Regions from separate parts of the Kineosporia sp. NBRC 101677 genome, predicted to be linked through region 2. Evidence: riboswitches for the same ligand, from Rfam matches in the RefSeq annotation. Region 2 holds a riboswitch; the other holds the start of a gene.

Region 1 (7,839 bases), on a different contig from region 2:
GGCCAGCCGGGCCCGGATCAGCCTCACCGCCCGAACGTGCTCGGAAGCCGCCGCGCCGACCGCCCCGGTACGCAGCAGTGCGGGCAGCACCGCACCGATCACTCCGGCCGGCTGCGCCTCGCACTCGGTCATCGGCGCCCGCAGCACCGGCGCGGCGTGCTCGATCGCCCGCTGGTAGGCGCCCACCGCCACCAGGTGCCGCACCTGTTCGGCCTGCTCGCACTCGGCGCAGCCGACCCCGGCGGGAGCGGGCCCGGCGGCCAGCCAGGCCTCGAGCAGGTCGCCGGCAGCCAGCGAACCCTGCACGTGCTGGGTGAACAGGAACCGGGCGCGCAGCACCGGCCCCGGATGCTCCCCGGCCTCGGCGTAGCGCTGCTCGGCGCCGGTGACGATGTGGTTGATCAGGGAGCGCGAGACGTCGGGGTAGGGCAGCAGCCCGGCCGCCGCCTCGGCCAGGTTGGCCAGCACCCGGCGCCGCAGGTCCTCGCCCATCCAGCCAGGGGCCTCGTCGTAGCGGGCGGTCAGCCAGCCCAGCAGTTCCGGCACCCGCCCGTGCCGCCCGCCGATCAGACAGGCCGTCAGCAGGGTGCTGCGGATCTCGGTGCCCAGCCGGCCGACCTCGTGGGCCCCGCCCGCGCGGGTCACCGAGGGCAGCAGACCGTCCAGGGCACGGATCTGCCCCGGGCCCGCCGGAAGGGTCGCGGCAGCGGCCAGTGCCGTGTGGATCTCCTCGGACGCCGTGCTCACCCGACCGATCATGCCTTCTCCCACCCCTTCCTGTCGGCCGACCGGGTGATCGAAGGGGTGCTGTACGCCGAAGGTGAAAATCCGTTGCACTCCTCCGGGGCGTCTACGTACCTTCGAGGCACACGGGAAGGGAGGTGGTCCGAACAGTGATTTCACATCGGACGCGTGAGGTGGCGGCCGCCTAGCCGCTGCAGTTCCGGACGGACTGCTCTCGATACCCGAGAGTGATTCCACGGCCGTCAGCGGCCGGCGAAATCCCAGGCAGTCACCGCAGCCCGCAGGGGTCCGTATCGTCCAGCGGACACCGCCGGAGAATCCGGCGAGCCTGCGGGCTGTTGCCTGCCCGGGCACAGGTCGAACACAGGCCGGACACCGAAACCGCCCCGGAGCGTTCCGGCCGGCGTACGTTCGGTGAAGGGCAGGCCGTCGAACCCCCGGTGGATGGTGCCGGGTTGCCCGGTGGCGGACAATGGGCCCCGTGAGCGACCTCATCGACACCACCGAGATGTATCTGAGAACGATCTTCGAGCTCGAGGAAGAGGGCGTCGTCCCGCTGCGGGCCCGGATCGCAGAGCGCCTCGGCCACTCCGGGCCGACCGTGTCCCAGACCGTGGCCCGGATGGAACGTGACGGTCTTCTGCACGTCACCGGTGACCGGCACCTCGAGCTGACCGAGATCGGCCGGGCCAAGGCCACCCGGGTGATGCGCAAGCACCGCCTCGCCGAGCGGCTGCTGCTCGACGTGATCGGCCTGGAGTGGGAACTCGTCCACGACGAGGCCTGCCGCTGGGAACACGTGATGAGCGACCACGTCGAGCAGAAACTGCTCAAGATGCTGGCCGGACCGCTGGAGAGCCCCTACGGCAACCCGATCCCGGGCCTGGAAGAACTCGGTGGCCCGCAGGCCGCCCCGGGTGCGTTCCGGGAAGGGGTGGTGAGCCTGCCCGACGCGGTCGCGGCCGACTCCGCCGCCCCGCAGAGCAGCGAGCTGATGATCCGTCGTCTCGGCGAGCGCCTGCAGATCGACACCGAGCTGATGAAGCAGCTGCAGGGGGCCGGCATGGTCCCCGGCTGCCGGGTCCAGGCCCAGCGCACCCCCACCGGCTACCTGGTCAACGTGGTGAAGGTGCCCGAGATGCGCTCGGCGCCCGGGTCCGACGCCGGCGTGGCGCTGCTGGCCGACGTGGCCCGTCATGTCTTCGTCGAGGCGGTCTGACCGGGTCCTGCACACAGCTCACACCACCTCCGCGAGCCCTCGTCCGCCCGGACGAGGGCTCGTCGGCGTTCCGGGCCGGGCCGCAGCACGAACCCGCAGACCAGAACAGCCTTCCAAATAGCCCTCTCACTGCACCGCTTTCCACCCGGAAGTCCCCATTACCAGCCGGTCCCACGCCGGTCAAAAGCAGATGGCCGGTTCCGGGCCTTCCGCAGCGTGTCGAGCTGAACGAGAGGTAAAAGGTACTTGTGGGGCTTCTGTGAGTCACCCCAACGGCGGGTGGGTCTGCTCCGATCGAGGGACAGATGCTCACCCGAAGGCGTGAACTCGGTCACCGAACGTAAAGTTTTCCCCCAGCTCCGTGACCCAGACGTGACATCGCTTCGTCGCGTCAGGTAGCTTCGCGTTCGCTTCTCTCCCTCCGAGAAGCCCCCGAGGCGGACGCCGAGCTCTGCCACCACCCCGGGGCAACCTGAACACCGCATGGCAGAGGCGGGGGACCCATTTCCGGGGTGTCCGATCCGGGCGCTCCTTGGGGTGAAGCCGCGAAGCCGTCCACGACCCGCGAGGTCAGGGACGGAGTCCGGCCGGGTGACTTCTCCCACCCGAACCCGACAGCTGACCTCGTAGGCGTCCGGAGAGGTAAACCGTGACCACTCGCGCCACGGCGCGCCATCGCGCGCCCGTTCGTGCTGCAACACCCCTGAAGTCCCTCGGGACGGCCGTCACCGGTCAGATGTCGGTGATCGGTCGAGGCGGGGCCGTGATCGCCATGTCCGGCGGTCTGGTCGCCTCGATGGGCATGTCCTCCCAGGCCTCCACCCGGACCTCGCCCGAGGTCGCCGCGGCTCCGGCCACGGCCCCGATCGCGGTCCAGCCGGCCGTCGCGTTCGCCGGCGGCCTGATCGCCGCCCCGGGCGGCGCGCAGACTTCGGCGGCACCCCTCACCGCCCCGGTCGCAGCGACGGTATCCTTCGAAAGCAGTGATTTCACCGCAATTCCGAAGAAGGTCGTTGTCCCCGTCGCAAGCGGGGAGTTGTCGACGGGTTCGAACGTGTCCAGTTCTTACGGCAGTGCGCGCGGCACCTCGGTGCTGGCCGTTGCCTCGCGCTACCTCGGGGTCCCCTACCGGTACGGCGGCACCACGCCGATCGCCTGGGACTGCTCGGGGGCCATGCAGTACATCTTCAACCAGGTCGGCGTCGCGCTGCCGCGCACGGCGAACCAGCAGATGCTGGCCGCCACCCGGATCTCGCGGTCCGAGGCACAGCCCGGTGACCTGGTGTTCTTCAGCAACGGCGGGGCCGCCTACCACGTGGGCCTCTACGCCGGCGGCAACATGATGTACGACGCGGGCCGCACCGGGACGTCGTTCAGCAAGCGGGCGATCTGGACCAGCGCGGTCAGCTTCGGCCGGATCGGCTGATCCGGGCGGTCACCCGCCCGAGCCTGCACGGAAGCCCCGCCCGGGTGGCGGGGCTTCCGCTGTTTGCCATTCCTTCATCCGGTGGTGACGTACGCGGCGCAGATCACTGAGAGAAAGGGAGTGATCTGGTCAGGGGTTCCCGCTTACCCTGTCATCCAGGGTCCGACAAGCTGGCATTCCGGTGAGGAGGTCGTAGTGGCTGGTCACATACGCGACTTCCTGGCCGCCAGGGCGCGGTCCCATACGGGGTTACCAGGGCATCCTGCCCAGGCCCGCACCACCCACGCGTTCGAGATACAACCCGAAATACCTGCGGCCGTGTGCCGCCCAGCCAAGGCGTCGTTCCACTCGGAACGGCGCCTTTTGTCGTCCCGGGACCCAGGAGGTGGCCGCTCATGCGCACCCTCGTTCTGAACGCCGGCTACGAGCCGTTGGCCGTCGTCTCCTTCCGCCGGGCCGTCGTGCTCGTCCTCGCGGGTAAAGCCGCAGTGGTCGAGAGCGGTCCGCACCCAGTGGTCAGCGAGATGCTGACCGTCCCCCGGCCGTCGGTGATCGTGCTCCAGCGCTACGTGAAGGTGCCGCACGGCCGGGTGATCCCGGTCAGCCGGCGCGGTGTGCTGCGGCGGGACGAGCACCGGTGCGGTTACTGCGACAGCCACGCCACCACGATCGACCACGTGCTGCCGCGCAGCCGGGGCGGTCAGGACACCTGGGAGAACCTGGTGGCCTGCTGCATGCGGTGCAACAACGTCAAGGGCAGCCGCACCCCGGAGGAGATGGGCTGGACGCTGTCGGTCCGGCCGCGGCCACCGCGCGGTCCGGCCTGGGTGGTTCGCGGGGCCGACGTGCGTGAGCCCTCCTGGGAGGAGTACCTGGGCTCGGCCGCCTGATCAGCGGTGCCGGCCAAAGCACAGATCGCCCTGGCGGAAACCGAAGTTTCCGCCAGGGCGATCTGTGACTGCCACGGTCTGGGCCAGGAAGTCCCTCCAACCCCTGGCTCAAACCGGGAGATCCAAGGTACTGGCCGCTGCGGGAGCCGGCCGGGGGAGCAACTGCGGTGGGACGACGCCGCCCGGGCCGCGTGGAGCCGAACCCGGGCGAACGAGAAGATTCTGGTGCACCGGCGCTCTCGGCGCCGGTGCGTCGAAGAGCCTGCCACACCGATGCTGATTTAGCAAAGTGCTATGACTCCACGTAATCGGCCTACGGATATGAGCAGGTCGTCCGGAAGTGACTGATACGTATAGCGAGATCAGTCGTCGGTCGGCGCGCGGCCCGTATCGAACCGCACACTGCCCGTCCAGGCAGACCCGGGCGTCAGCTCGACCGGCTGCAGCAGGGCCGGCTCGATACAGACCCAGCCGGTCTCGGATCCGTCCGGCACGTCGCCCAGGCCGTGACCCGCTCCGGGGTTCCAGACCACCCGGTCAGGAAAGCCGTTGGCGGTGACCAGCAGTCGGCCCAGCTCGGGGTCCTCCAGGGCCACCGGGCCGGAGGCTCCTTCGATCGACACGTCGCGGGAGGTCAGGGCGGGCACCGAGCCCCCCGCAGGGGCGAAGGTGTAGGCCGGGCCGCCGGCGTTGTCCGCCGCCGCCCGGCCGCCGAGCCCGGAGATCACCGTGTCGGGGTCACCGACTGTGAAGTAGCTGTGCAGAGCGGCGGTGAAGCTCCACGGCGCGTCGCCGGTGTTGCGGGCGGTCAGCTCCAGGTCCAGGGTCTGGCCCTCGGCCCGGGCGCTCAGCACCAGTTCGAACGAGTGCGGCCAGATCGCCCGGGTGTCCGTGTCGTCAACGAGTTTCGCGGTCCAGGTGCCCGGCCCGGACTCCACCTCCGTCCAGGCCCGGTTACGGGCCACGCCGTGCTTGGGCAGCGGCCCGCGCCCGGCGAACTGAGGGAAGATCACCGGGACGCCGCCGCGGATGGCCTTGCCCGGCCCGCACTCCGCGGTCGGGCTCAGCCACAGCCGGGGCCGGCCACCGGCCGGGGTCCAGCCGGTCACGTGCCCGCCGTGCGCGCACACCACGAGCTCGGCGCCGTCCGGTGCGGTCAGGGTCTGCGAGGAGCAGGGATCGATCGCCATGGCGGCATTCTGGCCGGTCGCCGCGCCGGGCCGGCGGCCAGCGCGCCGCCGTTAACCCGGATTACTAATCGGGTACACCCCGATAGCATCGACGCGGCAAAACCCTTCCTGGTGAAAGGTCCTTCGATGCACGACCCGCGCGCCCTGCTCGACCCGGGCACAGAGGCGGTTCGCCGGCTCGCCCGCCGTGGCTACACCCTGGACACCGCAGCCCTGGAGGAGTTGCTGTCCAGCCGGAACGCCGGCATCAAGGCGGCCGACGACCTGCGCGCCGAGTCCAAGAAGGTCGCCGCCGAGGTGGGCCGGACCGCCAAGGCCGGTGGGGACGTGAGCGAGCTGAAAGAGCGCGCCCGCAGCCTGAAGGAGCAGATCCGGCAGGCCGAGGAGGGCGCCGACCAGGCCGCCGCCGACCTGCGCGCCTGGATGCTCACCATCCCCAACCTGCCGCTCGACTCGCTGCCCGACGGCTTCAGCGACGCCGACGCCACCGAGGTCCGCACCTGGGGCACCCCGCCGGAGTTCGCCTTCACCCCGCTCGACCACGTCGAGCTGGGCGAGCGCACCGGCATCCTCGACTTCGCCCGGGCCACCAAGCTGTCGGGCCCGCGGTTCCGGGTCTCCCGCGGCGCCGGGGCGGCGCTGGAGCGCGGCCTGATCTCGTTCTTCCTCGACACGCACACCCGCGAGCACGGCTACACCGAGTTCGCGGTGCCGCACCTGGTGGCGCCGAGCGCGCTCGAGGGCACCGGGCAGCTGCCGAAGTTCGAGGAGGACCTGTTCCGCACCTCGGCCGGCAGCCGGGACCTGTACCTGATCCCGACCGCCGAGGTGCCGCTGACCAACCTGCACGCCGACGAGATCGTCGAGCCCGGTGAGCTGCCGCTGGCCTACACCGCGTGGACGCCGTGCTTCCGCTCGGAGGCCGGCTCGTACGGCCGCGACACCCGTGGGCTGATCCGGCTGCACGAGTTCGAGAAGGTCGAGATGGTGCGCATCTGCGCGCCCGAGCAGTCGCAGAACGAGCTGGAGAAGCTGGTCGGCCACGCCGAGTCGCTGCTGCAGAAGCTCGGCCTGGCCCACCGGGTGATCCTGCTGGCCGCGGGCGACACCGGTTTCGGCGCCCAGATGACCTACGACGTGGAGGTCTGGCTGCCCGGGCAGAACGCCTTCCGGGAGATCTCGTCCTGCTCGGACTGCGGCCAGTTCCAGGCCCGGCGGGCCAACATCCGCACCCGCACCGAGGACGGCAAGCGCGAGCTGGTGGCCACCCTCAACGGCTCGGGCCTGCCGATCGGCCGCACCATGGCCGCGATCCTCGAGAACGGGCAGCAGGCCGACGGCTCGATCGTGATCCCCGCGGCGCTGGCCGGGTACACCGGGTTCAGCACGATCCACGCCGACGGCAAGACCGACTGATCAACCGGAGACGTTCGGGCCCACCTCGGTGGGCGTGATCCGGATGATCACCCGCTGGTCCTTCTCCATCACGGCCCGGTACTCGTCCCAGTCGGGGTGCTCGCCGCTGATGTCCTTGTAGTAGTCCACCAGCAGGGGCATCGCGGCGGGCAGGCCGACGATCTCGACCGGCCCGGCGACCTGCACCCACTCGCCGTAGAAGCCGTCGGTGAACACCGCCAGCCAGGCCCGCGGGTCGCGGCGCAGGTGCTTCACCTTGATCGCGGTCTCCCGGCTGCTGATCACCACCTGGGTGCCGTCGGTGGAGACACCGACGGTCACCGGGGACATCTGTGGGCTGCCGTCCTTCTTCAGCGTGGTCAGGACGGCGTGGTGGTTCGCCTTGCAGAACGCGAGTGCTTCCTGAATGTCCATCCCGACATCCTCACAACAAATGGTGGACGGGCCAACGCACCTCGCGCCGGCCCGTCCACCATTTGTTCGTGGTCGCCTCAGGCGGCCTGTTCGACCCGCTTCGCGTCGATCCGGTTCTCCTTGGGCCACTTCACGTTCCAGACCCAGCCGGCCTTCTCGAACAGCCAGATCACCCGGGCCGAGATGTCGATCTGCCCCGGGTCCACGCCGTGCCGCGCACAGGTCGGGTCGGCGTGGTGCAGGTTGTGCCAGCTCTCGCCGAAGCTCGGGACCGCCAGCAACCAGACGTTCGAGGCCCGGTCCTTCTGGGAGGTCTTGAAGGGCCGCTCACCCATCACGTGGCAGACCGAGTTGACCGCCCAGGTGACGTGGTGGATCAGCGCGATCCGGACCAGGCCGGCCCAGAAGTAGGCGGTGACGAAGCCGTGCCAGGACTGGCTGACCAGGCCGCCCACGATCGCCGGGCCGAACAGGCTGAGCAGCAGGAACCAGACGAAGTTCTTCTGGATGAACCGGATGTCGCGGTCGGCCACCAGGTCC
Region 2 (7,839 bases):
ACATCACCACGGCCGCGGTGCTGGCCGCGCAGGGGATGAGCGCCTACGACAACTCCACGCTGTTCCAGCAGGTGCAGAACCTGGCGGTGGTGGACGAGCTGACCGGGGTGCCCAACCGGCGTCGCTTCTTCGAGGTGGGCGCCCGCGACCTGGCCGGGGCCAAGCGCCAGGGCCGCTCGCTCACCGCCCTGATGATCGACATCGACCACTTCAAGAAGGTCAACGACACCTACGGTCACCCGACCGGTGACGACGTGATCAAGACGGTGGCCGAGCGGTTCCGCGCCCAGATCCGCAAGACCGACGTGCTGGGCCGCTACGGCGGTGAGGAGTTCGCGGTGCTGCTGCAGGGCGAGCAGGCGGACGGCACGCTGCCCGAGCGTCTGCGTGCCTGCATCGCCGAGGAGCCGGTGCAGACCCGCAGCGGGCCCCTGGACGTCACGGTCAGCGTGGGCATGACCTTCCTGCTGGAGGACGACACCGCCCTGGACGCCCTGCTCTCCCGGGCCGACCAGGGGCTGTACAAGGCCAAGCAGAACGGCCGCAACCGGGTCTGGTTCCAGGAGCAGGACGAGTCCGAACCCGAACCCTCCGCAGGGGCGCCGGAGCGTAAGGCGGGGTAGCGTCGGGGCGTGGTCATCATCGTCGGTGCCGGGCCGGCCGGGATGGTGACCGCGCTCCTGCTCGCCCGCCAGGGCGTGCAGGTGCTGCTGCTGGAACGCCACCACCGCCCGTACCCCCTGCCCCGGGCCGTTCATCTGGACGACGAGTGCGTCCGTATCCTCCAGAGCGCCGGTGTGGCCGCAGAATTCGTCCGGATCAGCCGCCCGGCCGCCGGTCTGCGACTGCTGGACGCCCGGCACGAACCCCTCGCCGAGTTCCGGCGCTCCGAGACTGTCGGTGCCCACGGATATCCTCAGGCCAACCTTTTCGATCAGCCCGCGCTGGAAGAGATCCTGCTGAAAGCGGTTTCGCAGGATCCGCTGATCGAGCTGCGGCGTGGGGTGACGGTCACCGGGGTGGAGGGGGGCGGGGCGGGTGCTGATTGCCGGGTGCACTGGGTGCGAACGTCCAGCTCTGATGAGTTGGGTGCTGCCGAGGTGGGGGCTGGTGTCCTGGCTGCTGAGGCTGTTGTGGGGTGTGACGGGGCGGGCAGTCTGGTGCGCAGTGCCATCGGCTCGAGGTTCCGGACCTTGGCCCCGGACCAGACCTGGTTCGTACTGGATGTTCTCGGTCCGGCGCCGGTGCGCCCGTGGGACGGGGTGGAGCAGATCTGCGATCCGGCCCGGCCCGCCACCTACCTCAGGGTGGGCGAGCAGCGGCTGCGCTGGGAGTTCCGTATGCGCCCGGGCGAGACCATCGACGAACTCACCGAGCGCCGGGCCGAACTCGTCGCCCCGTGGCTCGGTCCGTCCCGCCATGCGGTGCACGCCGTCCATGCGACCCATGCGGTCACTCATCAGGTGTTGCGTACCGCCGAATACACCTTCCGGGCGGCCGTCGCCGACCGCTGGCGCCGCGACCGGGTGTTCCTCGTGGGCGACGCGGCCCATCTCACCCCGCCCTTCATCGGGCAGGGGCTCGGGTCCGGGCTGCGCGACGCGGCCAACCTCAGCTGGAAGCTGGCCATGGTGCTGCGCGGGGCGGCCAACGACCGGCTGCTCGACAGCTACCAGGCCGAAAGAGCCCCGCACGCAACCACCCTCATCCGGCTCGCCGCCCTCGCCGGGGGCCTCATGTCGTCCCCCGTCGCTGCTCGTCTGGGCCCGGTGCTGCGCGCCGCGGGGCGATCCGAGAAGCTCACCAGCCGCATCCTGGCCGGCACCAGCCCGCCCCTTCGTTCTGGGCCGCTCGCACCTCGCCGGCCGGCGTTCCGGTCGTTGGTGGGCACCCTCGTCCCCAATTTCGGTGTCGGCCCCGATACTCGCCTGGACGACCTTCTCGGAACCGGGTTCGCGCTGCTGACCCGCCGCGAGGACGTCCCGGCAGACGGTTTGAGGGCAGGTTTGGGGGCAGGGTTGGGGGCTCAACTGGGGGCTCGGGTGGTGCGGGCCGGGGGGCTGCCCTTGGTCCGGCAGTGGCTGGACGCCCAGGATCTGGACTTCGTGCTGCTGCGGCCCGACCGGGTGATCCTGGCCGTGGGCTCCGGCCGCTCCCGTGATGCCTCGCGCCCGGCTGTGTGACGTAGCTGTCCGGACACCCTGCAGATCCGGGCCGGTCGCCTGGATAGGGTGACTGGGCAGGCAGAAACCTCGAGGAAGAGAAGGCTATGACTTCAGCCCAGTCAGCAGTCAGTGTGACCGTCACGGGTGCGGCCGGCCAGATCGGCTACGCGCTCCTGTTCCGGATCGCGTCCGGTCAGCTGCTGGGCGCCGATGTCCCGGTCAAGCTGCGGCTGCTGGAGATCCCGCAGGCCGTGCGCGCCGCCGAGGGCACCGCGCTGGAACTCACCGACGGCGCCTTCCCGGCCCTGGCCGGGGTGGACGTCTTCGACGACGCCACCAAGGCTTTCGACGGCGCCAACGTCGCGCTGCTGGTCGGCGCCCGCCCGCGCACCAAGGGCATGGAGCGGGGCGACCTGCTCGAGGCCAACGGGGGCATCTTCAAGCCCCAGGGGGCGGCGATCAACGCCGGCGCCGCCGACGACATCAAGGTGCTGGTGGTCGGCAACCCGGCCAACACCAACTCGCTGATCGCCCAGTCGCACGCCCCGGACGTCCCGGCCGAGCGCTTCACCGCGATGACCCGCCTTGACCACAACCGGGCGCTGGCCCAGCTGGCGCTCAAGCTCGGTGTGCCGGTGGCGAGCCTGAAGAAGGTCGCGATCTGGGGCAACCACTCGGCCACCCAGTACCCGGACATCACCCACGCCACCGTCGACGGCCGGAGCGTCGCCGAGGCGATCAACGACCAGGCCTGGGTGGAGAACGAGTTCATCCCGCGGGTGGCCAAGCGGGGCGCCGAGATCATCGAGGTGCGGGGCGCGTCCTCGGCCGCCTCGGCGGCGTCGGCGGCCATCGACCACGTCTACAACTGGGTCAACGGCACCCCGGAGGGCGACTGGACGTCCGCGGCCATCCCGTCCGACGGCTCCTACGGTGTGCCCGAGGGCCTGATCTCCTCGTTCCCGGTCACCTCGGCCGGTGGCAAGTGGGAGATCGTCCAGGGCCTGGAGATCGACGAGTTCTCCCGCGGCCGGATCGACGCCTCGGTGGCCGAGCTGGCCGAGGAGCGCGAGGCGGTCACCAAGCTGGGCCTGATCTGATCCAGGTCTGACTCTGGTCGGACCTGAGGAACGCCAGAAGGCCGGGACCCGCGCTACGGGTCCCGGCCTTCTGTTTCGTCCACCGGAGGGGGTTGTGGACGATCAGGGCCCACTGTCTGGACCCCGAGGGTGCTGATCGGTCAGGCCACGCGCCCGACGGTGTAGCTCGAGGTCCAGATGTCGGCCTTGGTGACCGAGCGGCCCGAGCCGGGGGAGTGCCAGATCTTGCCCGCGCCGGCGTAGATGCCCACGTGGTAGACCTTGCCCCCGCTGTTGGCGAAGAACACCAGGTCGCCCTTCTTCTTGGCGCGCTTGGAGATCTTCTTGGTGTCGCCCCGCATCGCGTGCGACGTCCGGCTCAGGTGCGTCACGCCGGACTGGCGCATCACGTAACCCACGTAGCCGGAGCAGTCGAAGCCGCTGGTGGTGGTGCCGCCCCAGCGGTAGGGCGTGCCCTTGAGCTTCGCGGCGTCGGCCACGACCTCCTGGCCGAATTTCTCGAAGGCCAGCCGCTCCGCCTTGTTCTCGGCGCGGTGCTTGGCCTTCTGCCGGGAGCTGGCGACGGCCTGCTTCTTGGCCTCGGCGATGGCGGCCGACCTCGCCCGCGCGTGCGCCTTCTTCTTGGCCTCGGTCCGGGCCTCGGCGACCGCCGTGTCGTAGTCGGAGGCGCTCGTGGTGACCGTGACCGTGCGGGTGACCTTGGCGGTCCGCGTGGACCAGGCCGTCACCTTCGCGGTCGCCTTGATCTTCTTCGTGTACCGCGCGCTGGACTTCGCAGTCGCCTTGCGCGTGATCTTCGCCGTCTCGGTGTCGCTCACCTTGACGGTGGCGGTCTTCAGGCCTGCGCTCTTCTGCTGGGCCTCGTCGGTGCCGCCCGCGGCGGTGGATCCGTCGGCTGCGAGCGCCGGGATGCCTCCGGTGAGTGTCAACGCTGCTCCGGTGACCACGGCGCCGAGCGGCATGACGGATCTTCGAACGCGCGATTTCTCCAAAGAGGTGGTGTCCTTCCCTCGCCTACCAGGTGAGCTGACGGGCTCGGGCGGAAGATGCCCGGCCGGCTCGTGCTGAGTCGGCTTCGCCCCGCGGCCCGGATCCGGTGCTGCTGGACTGCTGGTGGATCCGGTACCAGGTGGTTCCCCGGCGTCCGTCTGGGTTTACTGAGCGGCCGCCGACGGACCTCGGCAGGGCGGTCGCCCGACCCCTCGGGTGAAGGGCCGAGCGAGACACTACGGCCAATCGGGGAGTAATCAAAATGTGATCACCAAAGTGTGATCCGGGTAATATCGCTACGCACCTTGTGTGCTACGTGTCCGGACACGTTCGGTAGTGCCCCGCATCCGATATCTGCCCTGCTCAGGGCGGGTTGTGATCAACAGTGACCGGGTGTGGCCAAGCTCATGCGGATTTAAGCGTGCACCGTAACGGCTCGTGCCCGCTGCTGCCCCTTCGGGCAACTCGCCTGATGGATTGCTGATTGCCCAGCGTAATGCTTAGGAAACGTAAAGGCGTGATCAAAACCGGACCGGCCGGGTGCGACGACCCGGCCGGTGGTGACGAAAAGTGACGGAGTAGTGACGCTGAAGATCTACTTCTTGGCCGGCCCGAACAGCTCCTTGAACACCTTGGCCCCGTTCGGGAACGACTTGATCAGGCTGTGCTCACCCTGGTCGGAGTTGAACTCGAAGTAGTTGGCGTAGGCCACGTTGTTCGACTTCCGGGTCAGGTAGTCGTGCATGTAACGGATGAAGTTCGGGTTGTCGAGGCCGCCGGTGTGGTCCTTGTAGCGGTCCCACAGCCCCCACTCCGGGATCGAGACCGGCTTCTTGTGGTCGGCCGCGAACTGCGTCCAGAAGCCCAGGCCGGTGGTGCCGCCGTAGATGTTCTCGGTCCAGGCCCGCTCCTGCTTGGCCTCCTTGCAGGCGGCGTTGCACTTCTTGCCGTAGGGGTAGTTGCCCTGGTGCAGGTCGTAGACGTCGATCCCGATGTAGTCGACGAACTTGTCACCGGGGTAGTACTTGTCGGCCGGGTTGGGGTTGTAGCCGTTGTTGACGTTGAAGTCGAACTCGAACTTCGCCCCGGGCACGGCCCGCATGGTCTTGACGATCTGCTGGAAGTACTCGCGGTAGGGCTTCGGGTCGTCGATGCCCCACATCCACGACTCGATGTTCATCTCCCAGCCGATCCGCAGGATGGCGTCGCTCTGGTTGGCCGCCACCAGGTTCTCGCCGAGCTGGGTGAAGTAGGAGTCGTAGGCGCCCTCGGCGCCCTTGGCCATCTCCTGCTTCTTGGTCGGCATCGCGGCCTCGTCCCAGACCTCCACGCCGGCCGGGAGGAGCTCGGTGGGCAGCATCGGCACGGCCATGACGAGCCGGTACTTGCCGTCGTCCCACTCGTCGAGCACCCGTGAGGGGTTGGAGATCTGGTCCCAGGTGTCGCGCTCGCCGAAGTCGACCACGTACTTCAGGTCCATGCCCCACCAGTCCTCGAACTCGCGGTAGGCCTGGGCGTCGGTGCCGGTGTAGGCACCCATCCGGCCCTTCAGCGACTGGACGGTCGAGGCGGTGGCGGTGGTCTCCTCCTCTTCGGGGCCGCCGGCCGTGGTGCCCGACACCGGGGCCGAGTCGGGTGCGGTCATCGACCGGTACACGCCCGCCACCGCGATCAGCGCCACCAGCACGGTGACCAGGCCCAGGGTGAGCACCTGGTTACGGCGCAACACGATCTGGTTGGGACGCCAGTCGCGCCAGGTCTTCTTGACCGGGCGCAGGCCCTGCTGGGGCGCCTGCTGCGGGCGGGGACCGATGCCTCGGTTGCCGGGGGGAGTGTTGTTGCGACTGGCCGAGCCCGGGCGGGTGCCGCCGCCGATCCGCGGACCGCTGCGTTCGGGCCGCTCGCCGCGCTCACCGCGCTCACCGAGGCCGCTGGGGCGGCGTGGCTCACGGTCGAGCAGTCCCTGCGGGCCCGAGTCGGGACGCGGGGGAGCCGGTGTAGTGGCGTCGGCCCGCTCGCCACGTTCGCCACGTTCGCCACGGGGCAGGTCGACGTTGCGGCCGAACCTTCCGCGGGGTGCAAAGCCGGGGGGCGGCGTGGTGCCGTCGCCTTCCGGGGCCCGGTCGTCGCTCTTGGCCGAACGGCGGCTGCGGGAGCTGCTGGGCAGGTCGTCGGGCGCCGATTCACGACGGGTGGGGGTCTCGTTGCGGTGCGCGTCCTGCCGGGAGGCCGGGAACGGACCCGAGTCGCCGCTGCCGGGCGCCCGGCGCGTCTCGTCGCGGGACGGGAAGGGCCCCGAGTCGCCCAGGCCCGGCCTGCGCCGGGAGTCTTCGCGAGATTCGCGGGAGGGGAACGGTCCGGAGTCACCCGTGCCGGGTCCGCGGCGGGTGGGGTCATTGGGCAGGGGGCCGCTGCGGGACGACAGGAACGGGTCGTCGTTGCCGCCGGGGCCACGCCGCGAATCTTCACGGGACGCCGGGAACGGTCCTGAGTCACTTGAGCCCGGGCCGCGACGGGACGGCGGGAACGGGTCATTGCCGGCCGGGGCACGGCGCGTCTCTTCGCGCGAGGCCGGGAAGGGGCCCGAGTCACCGGTGCCAGGCCCGCGGCGAGAGGTGTCGCGGGAAGCAGGGAAGGGGCCCGAGTCTCCGTTGCCCCGGCGGGAGCTGTCCCGGCCGGGAGCGAACGGGCCGGAGTCGCCGCTGCCAGGTCCCCGACGGGAGGTGTCGCGGGAACCGGGGAACGGGTCGTCGAGGGGCGCACCACCGGAGGAGCGGGACTCCGTGAAGCCACCGCCCAGCAGGGAGCCCGGCGGGGTAGGCGTGTAGGGCCCACCCTGCGAGCGGTTCTGCGGGGCGTCAGGTAGAGGTGGCGCTGCGGGGCGCGAACCGGACAGGGGGCCGTCCCACCGGCCGTCGGGTCGCTCGCCCGCCGGCCGGTCGAAGCCCGGCCGGTCCAGGCCGGGGGGCGTGAAGCCGGTCGGGGTGCCGTGGTCGCGCATGCGGGGCCCGCCGTTGGCCGGGGTGCCCGGGCGGCCAGGGAGCCCGGGCAGGGGACGACCGGGCGCCTCGGGGCCGGGGAGCTGGGGCGTGGGACCGTGCGAAGGCGCGATCGGAATGGGGATCGACGGCGGGGTCACCGCGGAAGGGCTGTAGTAGCCACCGGGCGGCGGAGTCACGGGCGGACGTCCGAAGGGGCCGGAATCTGACCTGGGGTCGGACCTGGGGTCGGACCTGGGATCGGACGCTCGCCCGTACTGCCCGGGCTGACTCTGGAACGAGGACGGCGGGGCCCACGCGTCGGCGGAGTCCGGCCGGCTGGGCTCGGACCGGCGGTGCCCACTGGGCGCGACGCGTGAGGAGGGGCGGTCCTGCACCCACTCCTGCGGCCGCTCCGGGTTGCGCTCCGGGTTCCACCCACCTGGACGGGAGTCTTCCGTTACGGTAGAGATGACCGAGGGTGCATAGCCCGAAACAGGTTGTCCGGCGTCGGGAACCAGACCCCGGGGTCCGAAAGGGTCCGGCGTCTGCGATGATACGGAGGGTGCCGGGTCGGCAGCGGAACGTGGTGATGATGTGGCGGGA

Evidence for each region. Region 2 has a riboswitch for cyclic di-AMP ahead of QSK18_RS26500 (C40 family peptidase). Riboswitches for the same ligand answer to the same signal wherever they lie in the genome.
Region 1: another riboswitch for cyclic di-AMP. It lies ahead of QSK18_RS06765 (C40 family peptidase); the one in region 2 lies ahead of QSK18_RS26500 (C40 family peptidase).

Annotation. Positions count from the first base shown of each region.
Region 1 covers NZ_BSTA01000002.1:273,824-281,662, forward strand. The annotation lists gene QSK18_RS06755 (tetratricopeptide repeat protein) at 1-747, opposite strand, end outside; gene QSK18_RS06760 (iron-dependent transcriptional repressor DtxR) at 1,226-1,963, shown strand; cyclic di-AMP (ydaO/yuaA leader) riboswitch at 2,431-2,610, shown strand; gene QSK18_RS06765 (C40 family peptidase) at 2,736-3,389, shown strand; gene QSK18_RS06770 (HNH endonuclease) at 3,785-4,279, shown strand; gene QSK18_RS06775 (D-hexose-6-phosphate mutarotase) at 4,642-5,469, opposite strand; gene serS (serine--tRNA ligase) at 5,596-6,885, shown strand; gene QSK18_RS06785 (PPOX class F420-dependent oxidoreductase) at 6,886-7,299, opposite strand; gene QSK18_RS06790 (acyl-CoA desaturase) at 7,377-7,839, opposite strand, start outside.
Region 2 covers NZ_BSTA01000010.1:111,124-118,962, reverse strand. The annotation lists gene QSK18_RS26515 (diguanylate cyclase) at 1-623, shown strand, start outside; gene QSK18_RS26510 (bifunctional 3-(3-hydroxy-phenyl)propionate/3-hydroxycinnamic acid hydroxylase) at 633-2,183, shown strand; gene QSK18_RS26505 (malate dehydrogenase) at 2,270-3,265, shown strand; gene QSK18_RS26500 (C40 family peptidase) at 3,406-4,227, opposite strand; cyclic di-AMP (ydaO/yuaA leader) riboswitch at 4,266-4,400, opposite strand; gene QSK18_RS26495 (glycoside hydrolase family 26 protein) at 4,851-7,433, opposite strand.